Hoeflea sp. 108: one gene and its partner. The protein of the gene in region 2 interacts with the protein of the main gene of each other region in a pairwise test. Links are inferred from orthologs where the notes say so. Each region holds a gene or a part of one and is shown on either strand. Other genes may lie near its edges. The genes, in order: dnaE and dnaQ.

What was found.
Region 1: the proteins of dnaQ (region 2) and dnaE interact in binary tests that used the Escherichia coli proteins (3 or more experiments, as listed by UniProt). The link is inferred for Hoeflea sp. 108 from one-to-one orthologs.

Annotation. Positions count from the first base shown.
Region 1 is NZ_KB890024.1:2,264,711-2,269,059, forward strand. What follows is about bases 1-4,041. They hold dnaE (DNA polymerase III subunit alpha), read left to right. Parts: upstream 1-310; coding sequence 311-3,841; downstream 3,842-4,041. Other genes in these bases: B015_RS0111080 (S-(hydroxymethyl)glutathione dehydrogenase/class III alcohol dehydrogenase), read right to left, coding at 1-88; B015_RS0111090 (RNA polymerase sigma factor), read right to left, coding at 3,857-4,041. In the rest of the region: more of B015_RS0111090, read right to left, coding at 4,042-4,349. UniProt on the Escherichia coli protein: DNA polymerase III is a complex, multichain enzyme responsible for most of the replicative synthesis in bacteria. This DNA polymerase also exhibits 3' to 5' exonuclease activity. The alpha chain is the DNA polymerase catalytic subunit.
Region 2 is NZ_KB890024.1:5,052,994-5,056,243, reverse strand. Bases 20-2,961 are described here. They hold dnaQ (DNA polymerase III subunit epsilon), read right to left. Parts: upstream 1,878-2,961; coding sequence 1,161-1,877; downstream 20-1,160. Other genes in these bases: B015_RS0125100 (shikimate dehydrogenase), read right to left, coding at 2,588-2,961; coaE (dephospho-CoA kinase), read right to left, coding at 2,001-2,591; secB (protein-export chaperone SecB), read left to right, coding at 572-1,060; B015_RS0125120 (FxsA family protein), read left to right, coding at 20-476. Also shown: more of B015_RS0125120, read left to right, coding at 1-19; more of B015_RS0125100, read right to left, coding at 2,962-3,250. UniProt on the Escherichia coli protein: DNA polymerase III is a complex, multichain enzyme responsible for most of the replicative synthesis in bacteria. The epsilon subunit contain the editing function and is a proofreading 3'-5' exonuclease.

The DNA of each region.
Region 1 (4,349 bases), 2.8 Mb from region 2 along the record:
CTTCGCCCTCGCGTGGGCCTTCGAGGTCCACCTCCATGATCTCGAGCGGCTTGCCTGCTCCAACGGCTACGGCGGCGCGGGTTTTCATGACGGTCATCCTTTATGCGTAATCAGGGGAAAAAATGTTGGCCTCAGGGTTTCAGGTTTTGCCGCATCGATCAACCGGCAACGCGACACCCCGCGGTCGCAAAGCGGCGTTTGCGTTCGAATTCCACAAGCCTCTGCCGGTGCGTCGCTGGGCAGGGTGGACACGACCGCCGCGCTGGCCGAACATGACAGTTGCAATATTCCCCGAAGGATAGACGATTCGATGTCGAGTGACAGGCTGCCGCGCGATCCGCTCAAGCGTGAAGCGCTGAAAGCGGAAGCAAAACCAGAGGCTTCGCCGCGGACTTTCATCCATCTTCGCGTCCATTCGGCCTATTCTCTGCTCGAAGGTGCGTTGCCGCTTGGCAAGGTCGTCGGCCACGCCGTCAAGGACGATGCGCCCGCCATCGCGGTCGCCGACAGCAACAATCTGTTCGGTGCGCTGGAGTTTGCCCAGAAGGCGACCAAGGACGGCGTGCAGCCCATCATCGGCTGCCAGGTAGACGTCGACTTCGCTGAGACGGCAGATAACGGCCAGCGCGGTCCCGTCTGGAAGCAGGCGCACGAGCTCTACCCGATTGTGCTGATTGCAGCGACGGAAGACGGCTACGCCAACCTCGTCCGCATCATCAGCCGCATGTATCTTTCGACGCCGAACGGTGAACCCATTCATGCCAAGCTCGAATGGCTGAGTGCGCTGTCGGATGGCATCATCTGTCTTAGCGGTGGGCCGCGCGGGCCGATCGGCACAGCCATCAAAAACGATCATCATGCTCAGGCCGAAAGCCGGCTGCTCGGGCTGCGGGAGATTTACGGCGATCGGCTCTATGTCGAGATCGAGCGCCTCGCTGGTTATGACCGTCTCATCGAGGCGGCCACCATCGATCTTGCCTATCGCCACCACTTGCCGCTGGTCGCCACCAACGAGGCTTTCTTTCCGTCCCGCGCGGACTTCGAGGCGCATGACGCGTTGATCGCGATCGCCGAGGGATCGGTGGTCGCGGAGGACAATCGCCGGCGCCTGACCCCGGACAATTTCCTCAAGTCTCAGAAGGAGATGGCAGAGATTTTTGCCGATCTGCCCGAAGCGATTGACAACACGGTCGAGATCGCCCGGCGCTGCTCCTACTATCCCAAGAACCGCAAGCCGATCCTGCCGCGTTTCGCCGGCGCCGAAGTTGCCGACGCGGAAGCTGCCGAGCGTGCCGAGGGCGACGAGCTTGCTCGCCAGGCTCGCGAAGGCCTGGCCGAGCGCATCGCAACGCGCGGCATCTATCCGGGCTTTACCGAAGAGCAGTATCGGGAACGTCTCGAGTTCGAGATCGGCATCATCCAGCGGATGAAGTTCCCCGGCTACTTCCTGATCGTTGCCGACTTCATCAAATGGGGCAAGCTGCAAGGCATCCCCGTCGGACCCGGTCGTGGTTCGGGCGCAGGTTCGCTTGTCGCCTATGCGCTGACCATCACCGACGTCGACCCGCTGCGTTTCTCGCTGCTGTTCGAGCGCTTCCTCAACCCCGACCGCGTCTCGATGCCCGACTTCGACATCGACTTCTGCCAGGACCGCCGTGAAGAGGTGATCCGCTATGTGGTGGACAAGTACGGTCGCGACCAGGTCGGTCAGATCATCACCTTCGGAACGCTGCAGGCGCGCGCGGTGCTGCGCGACGTCGGCCGCGTGCTGCAGATGCCCTACGGCCAGGTCGACAAGCTCACCAAGATGGTGCCGCAGAATCCGGCCAACCCGGTGACGCTGGCGCAGGCGATCGAGGGCGAGCCGCGTTTTGCCGAGGAGGCCGAGCGCGAGCCGATCGTGCAGACGCTGCTCGAAATGGCCCAGAAGCTGGAGGGCCTGTACCGCCACGCCTCGACCCATGCTGCCGGCATTGTCATCGGCGACCGTCCGCTGTCCGAGCTGGTGCCGATGTACCGAGACCCGCGCTCGGACATGCCGGTTACCCAGTTCAACATGAAATATGTCGAACAGGCCGGCCTGGTGAAGTTCGACTTCCTCGGCCTGAAGACGCTGACGGTGCTGCAGAAGGCGGTGCAGTTCATCAGCCGCCGCGGCGTCGACATCGACCTTGCGCTGATCCCCCTCGACGACCCCGAGACTTACGCCATGCTGTCGCGCGGCGAGACGGTCGGCATCTTCCAGGTTGAAAGTGCCGGCATGCGCAAGGCGCTGATCGGCATGAAGCCCGATCGCATCGAGGACATCATCGCGCTGGTGGCGCTCTACCGCCCGGGCCCGATGGAAAACATCCCGACCTACAACGCCCGCAAGCACGGCGAGGAGGAGATCGAGTCGATCCATCCGAAGATCGACTACCTGGTGAAGGAGACCCAAGGGGTTATCGTCTACCAGGAGCAGGTCATGCAGATCGCCCAGGTTCTGTCGGGCTATTCGCTCGGCGAAGCCGACCTTCTGCGCCGCGCCATGGGCAAGAAGATCCGCGCCGAAATGGACAAGCAGCGCGAGCGCTTCGTCACCGGTGCGATGGAAGGCGGCGTCTCCAAGCCGCAGGCCAACTTCATTTTCGACCTTCTGGCAAAGTTCGCCGACTATGGCTTCAACAAGTCGCACGCAGCCGCCTACGCCATCGTTTCTTACCAGACGGCCTATCTCAAGGCGCATTACCCGGTCGAGTTCCTCGCCGGCTCGATGACCTACGATATGTCCAACACCGACAAGCTGAACGACTTCCGCCAGGATGCCATGCGCCTCGGCATCGAGGTCGTGCCGCCGTCGGTCATGACCAGCTATCGCGATTTCGAGGTCGGCGAAAAGAAGATTTTCTACTCGCTCGCCGCCATCAAGGGCGTGGGCGAAGCGGCCGTCCATCACATCGTCGCCAAGCGCGCGGAAAAGCCCTTCGCGAGCCTCGCCGATTTCTGCGAGCGCATCGATCCGAAGGTGGTGGGCAAGCGCGTCTTCGAAAGCCTTATCATGGCCGGCGCGCTCGATTGCTTCGGTCACGAGCGTGCCGCCATGATGGCCGGTATCGAGCGCATGATGGGCCTGGCATCGCTGGCCCATGAAAATGCGACGCTCGGCCAGTCCGACATCTTCGGCAGCGCCTTCTCCGGCCAGGCGCCGGTGCTGCACCTGCCACAGACCGACGCCTGGCTGGCAGCCGACAGGTTGCACCGCGAGTTCCAGGTGGTCGGCTTCTATCTCTCGGCGCATCCGCTCGACGAATACAAGTCGGCGCTCGAAAAGATGCGTGTCCAGAACTGGGGGGACTTTGCAGCGGCCGTGAAGCGTGGCGCTACTGCCGGACGATTGGCGGGCACCGTCACCACCAAGCAGGAGCGCAAGACCAAGACCGGCAACAAGATGGGCATCGTCCAGTTCTCGGACGTGTCAGGCCAGTATGAGGCCGTCATGTTCTCCGAGACGCTGGCGCAGTACCGCGACTTCTGTGAGCCCGGCAAATCGGTGGTCATAACGGTGGCTGCCGAAGACCGGCCGGAGGGCGTCAGCCTACGCATCCAGACGGTGCAATCGCTGGAGGACGAGGCAAGCCGTGTCCAGAAGACCCTGCGCATCTTCGTGCGTGATGCGGCCCCCCTCAACACGCTGTCCAATCACTTGACGACGCGTGGCGAGGGCGAGGTCAGCTTCATCGTGCTCAAAGGTGAGGCGCAGGGCGAAATCGAGATCGAGCTGCGCGAACGCTACCGCATCACCCCGTCGATTGCATCGGCTATGCGCGCCGTGCCGGGAGTGGTCGAGGTCGAGCTCGTCTAGCTTGGCGGCAGTTGGTCATCGATGGACGTTGCCGCTCTTGCGGGCCAACTCATCGCGGCAGCTGTGCGCGCGCTCCATGAGCATGGTTCGCTCGCGTTCGTTCTGGGTCAGCGCCGCCGCCCGTTCGAACTCGCCGAGCGCTTCCCGGAAACGGCCGAGCTTCATCAGCAGATCGGCACGCACGCTTGGCAGCAGGTGGTAGTTGCGCAGTGCGGGTTCGTGGACAAGCTGGTCGGCAAGCTCCAGCCCGGCCGCCGGCCCGAATGCCATCGATAGCGCCATGGCCCGGTTCAACTCGATGACGGGCGATGGCGCAAGCTCGGCCAGTGCGGCATAGAGAGCGGCGATGCGCGGCCAGTCGGTCTCTTCGGCCGTATGCGCCCGGGCGTGGCAGGCGGCAATGGCCGCCTGAAGTGTATACGGACCCTGACGGGGCAGGGCTTGTGCCCTGGCAAGGGCGGCGAGCCCGCGGTTTATCAGCAGATGGTCCCAGCGCGCGCGGTTCTGG
Region 2 (3,250 bases):
TGCCTCTTCTCGAGATCGCCGGCTTCGTCGTGGTGGGCAGCGAAATCGGCGTTCTGCCGACCATCGGCCTGGTGCTGCTGAGCGTGGTCGTGGGATCAATCCTGCTGCGTGTTCAGGGCTTTGGCGTCATGAACCGCGCCCGCGCCGAGATCGAGGCAGGACGCGACCCAAGCAAGGAACTGGCTCACGGCGCCATGATCGTGCTCGCCGGCATCCTGCTGGTGATCCCCGGCTTCATCACCGACATATTCGGCATCCTGCTGTTCCTGCCGCCCGTGCGCGAACTCGCCTGGCGCCTGCTGAGCAAGCGGATCGTCGTTGCCACCGACTTCAACGGCTTCGCACGGCGCGGCCGTCCGGGCGATGGCAGGACCATCGACCTCGACGAGGAAGACTTCCGGCGCGAGCCTCGCCCGAATTCCAATCCAGACACGCCGTGGCGCTCGCTGCCCGACGACCAGTCCCGCCGCGACTGACGCCGGCAAAACCTTGTCTTGACAGGCCGGGCATGGTAGCCAACGCGCCACTTCCAATAGGCCGCATGACGGCCGAGCCAAGAGGACAAGGGCTTATGGCCAACAACGAAGACGGCGCCAACGGCAACGGTAACGCACAGCAGCCCACGCTGAACGTGCTGGCTCAGTATGTGAAGGACTTCTCCTTCGAGAGCCCCGGCGCGCCGAACTCGCTGCGCGGCCGCGACCAGGCCCCCGGCATCAACATCAACGTCAACGTCAACGCCAACCCGATGACGGACAAGCAGTTCGACGTCAACCTGACGCTGAACGCCAAGGCAGCCTTCGACAAGGAAGTGCTGTTCAACGTAGAGCTGGTCTATGGCGGCGTGTTCCGCATCGACGGCTTCCCGCAGGAACACATGCTGCCGCTGCTCTTCATCGAGTGCCCGCGCCTGCTGTTCCCGTTCGCGCGCCAGATCATCGCCGAGGCGACCCGCAACGGTGGCTTCCCGCCGCTGATGCTCGATCCGATCGATTTCGCTCAGATGTTCCAGCAGAAGATCGCCGAGGAACAGGCTGCCTCGAAGGTCAAGGCCAGCTAAGACCTCGCTTCAGGCGACCAGAATGCAGAAGCCCGGCCATGTGCCGGGCTTTTCTTTTTTTTGGGTGCATCCTGTGGAAATCGGGCGGCTCGACCGGCCGTCAGCTCGCTTCGGCAGGCGCCAGAAGCTTGGCCCAGATTGCCTTTTCGCCGAGTTCGCCAACCAACTTTCCGTGCGCCGCAATCTCCGTCTCGCTCAGCCGCGAGGGCAGGGGCTCCGGACGCGTCGCGATGACGATGTCGAGTTCGACGGCATTGCGGCCATTGCCAGTTGAAGACGAGGCGCTGTCGAGCACAAGTGCCGCCTGCTTGCCGCCGATGAGCTCGATATAGACCTCGGCCAGCAGTTCGGAGTCGAGCAACGCGCCGTGCTTGGTGCGGCGGCTGTTGTCGATGCCATAGCGTCGGCACAGCGCGTCGAGCGAATTGGGGCCCATCGGATGCTTGCGGCGGGCGAGCGCCAGTGTGTCGATGACCAGCCCTGGATCGACAGGCGGCACGTCGAGCCGGGCAAACTCGGCATTGATGAAGCCGATATCGAAGCTGGCATTGTGAGCGACGAGCTTGGCGCCGTCGATGAAATCGAGAAACTCCTGCAGGATCTCGGAGAAGATCGGCTTGCCTTCGAGATCGGCATTGGAGATGCCGTGCACTTCCTGCGCGTCGGGATGCACCGAGCGCCCCTGCGGGTTGATGTATTTGTGGAAGGTGCGGCCCGTCGGGAAGCGATTGTCCAGCTCGATGCAGCCGATTTCGATCAGGCGATCCTCGCGGTTGTCGAGGCCGGTCGTTTCGGTATCGAAAATGATTTCGCGCAAGTCGTGCTTCTCTCTTTGTGTGAGCATGATCCCGCCGGAAACCGGCGTCCACGTTCCGCGATCATGCTTTTGCCGAGCATGCCCTCCCGGACAGCCGGGGGACAAGTGCGGCAGTTCGCCTGCTCAGGGCTTTCCCACCGTCAAATCGGCAATGATGGCCCGCACTGCGGCACGGGCTGGCTCGAGCCCCTGGCCGGTATCGACAATATAGTCGGCGAGCTTGCGCTTTTCAGCATCGGGCACCTGCTTGGCCAGGATCGCCTCGAATTTCGTTTCCGTCATGCCCGGCCGCGCCAGCACGCGCTCGCGCTGGATGTCGGCAGGGGCGGTCACCACCACCACCTTGTCGACGCGGGCCCGTCCAGCCGTCTCGAACAGAAGCGGGATGTCGAGCACGGCGATGGCTGAGCCAGCAGCACGGCTGCGCTCGAGGAAAGCGCTGGCGTCGGCCCGGACGAGCGGATGGACGATGCCTTCCAGCCTTTTCAGCGCGGCCGCATCGCCCAGCACACGGCGGGACAGCTCAGTGCGGTCGACGACGTCATCCTTCACCGTTCCCGGGAAAGCAGCCTCGATCAAAGGTGCCGCCTCGCCGGCGTACAAGCGATGCACGGCCTCATCGGAATCGTGCACCGGCACCCCGGCCTCGACGAACATCTTCGCCGTGGTCGACTTGCCCATGCCGATCGAACCGGTCAGCCCAAGCACGATCATTTCTTGGCGTCCAGGTCGGCGACGATCATGTTGCGCAGCTCGGCCGTGACCTCGGGGCGTTTGCCGAACCAGCGCTCGAAGCCGGGAACGGCCTGGTGCAGCAGCATGCCGAGGCCATCGACGGTCCTGAGGCCGCGCGCCCGGGCTGCAGCGAGCAAAGGCGTTTCGAGCGGCACATAGACGATGTCGGTGACGATGGCATGGTCGGGCAGGCCGGCGGGATCGGCCGGCAGGCCCTCATTGCCATGCATTCCGAGCGCGGTGGTGTTCACCAGCAGCGATGCATCAGCGAGAAGTTCATGCGTCGCCGACTGGGGATGCGCCGAGACCTCGGTACCAAACTGGCGCGCCAGCTCCTCAGCCCGTTCGACCGTGCGGTTGACGATCCTGATGTCCTTGAAGCCGCGCTGCTTGAGCGCGTGGATGATCGCGCGCGATGCCCCGCCGGCGCCCAGCACCACGACGACGTCGCCGCCATCCCATCCAGGGGACAGATGGTCGAGATTGGCAGCAAAGCCATAAGCATCGGTATTGCCGCCCCAGAGCACGCCATCCTCGAGCCAGACTGTGTTGACGGCGCCGATCTGTTCGGCCGCCTCATCGCGGCGCTGGACAGAAGCGAAGGCCACCTCCTTGTGCGGAATGGTGACATTGCCTCC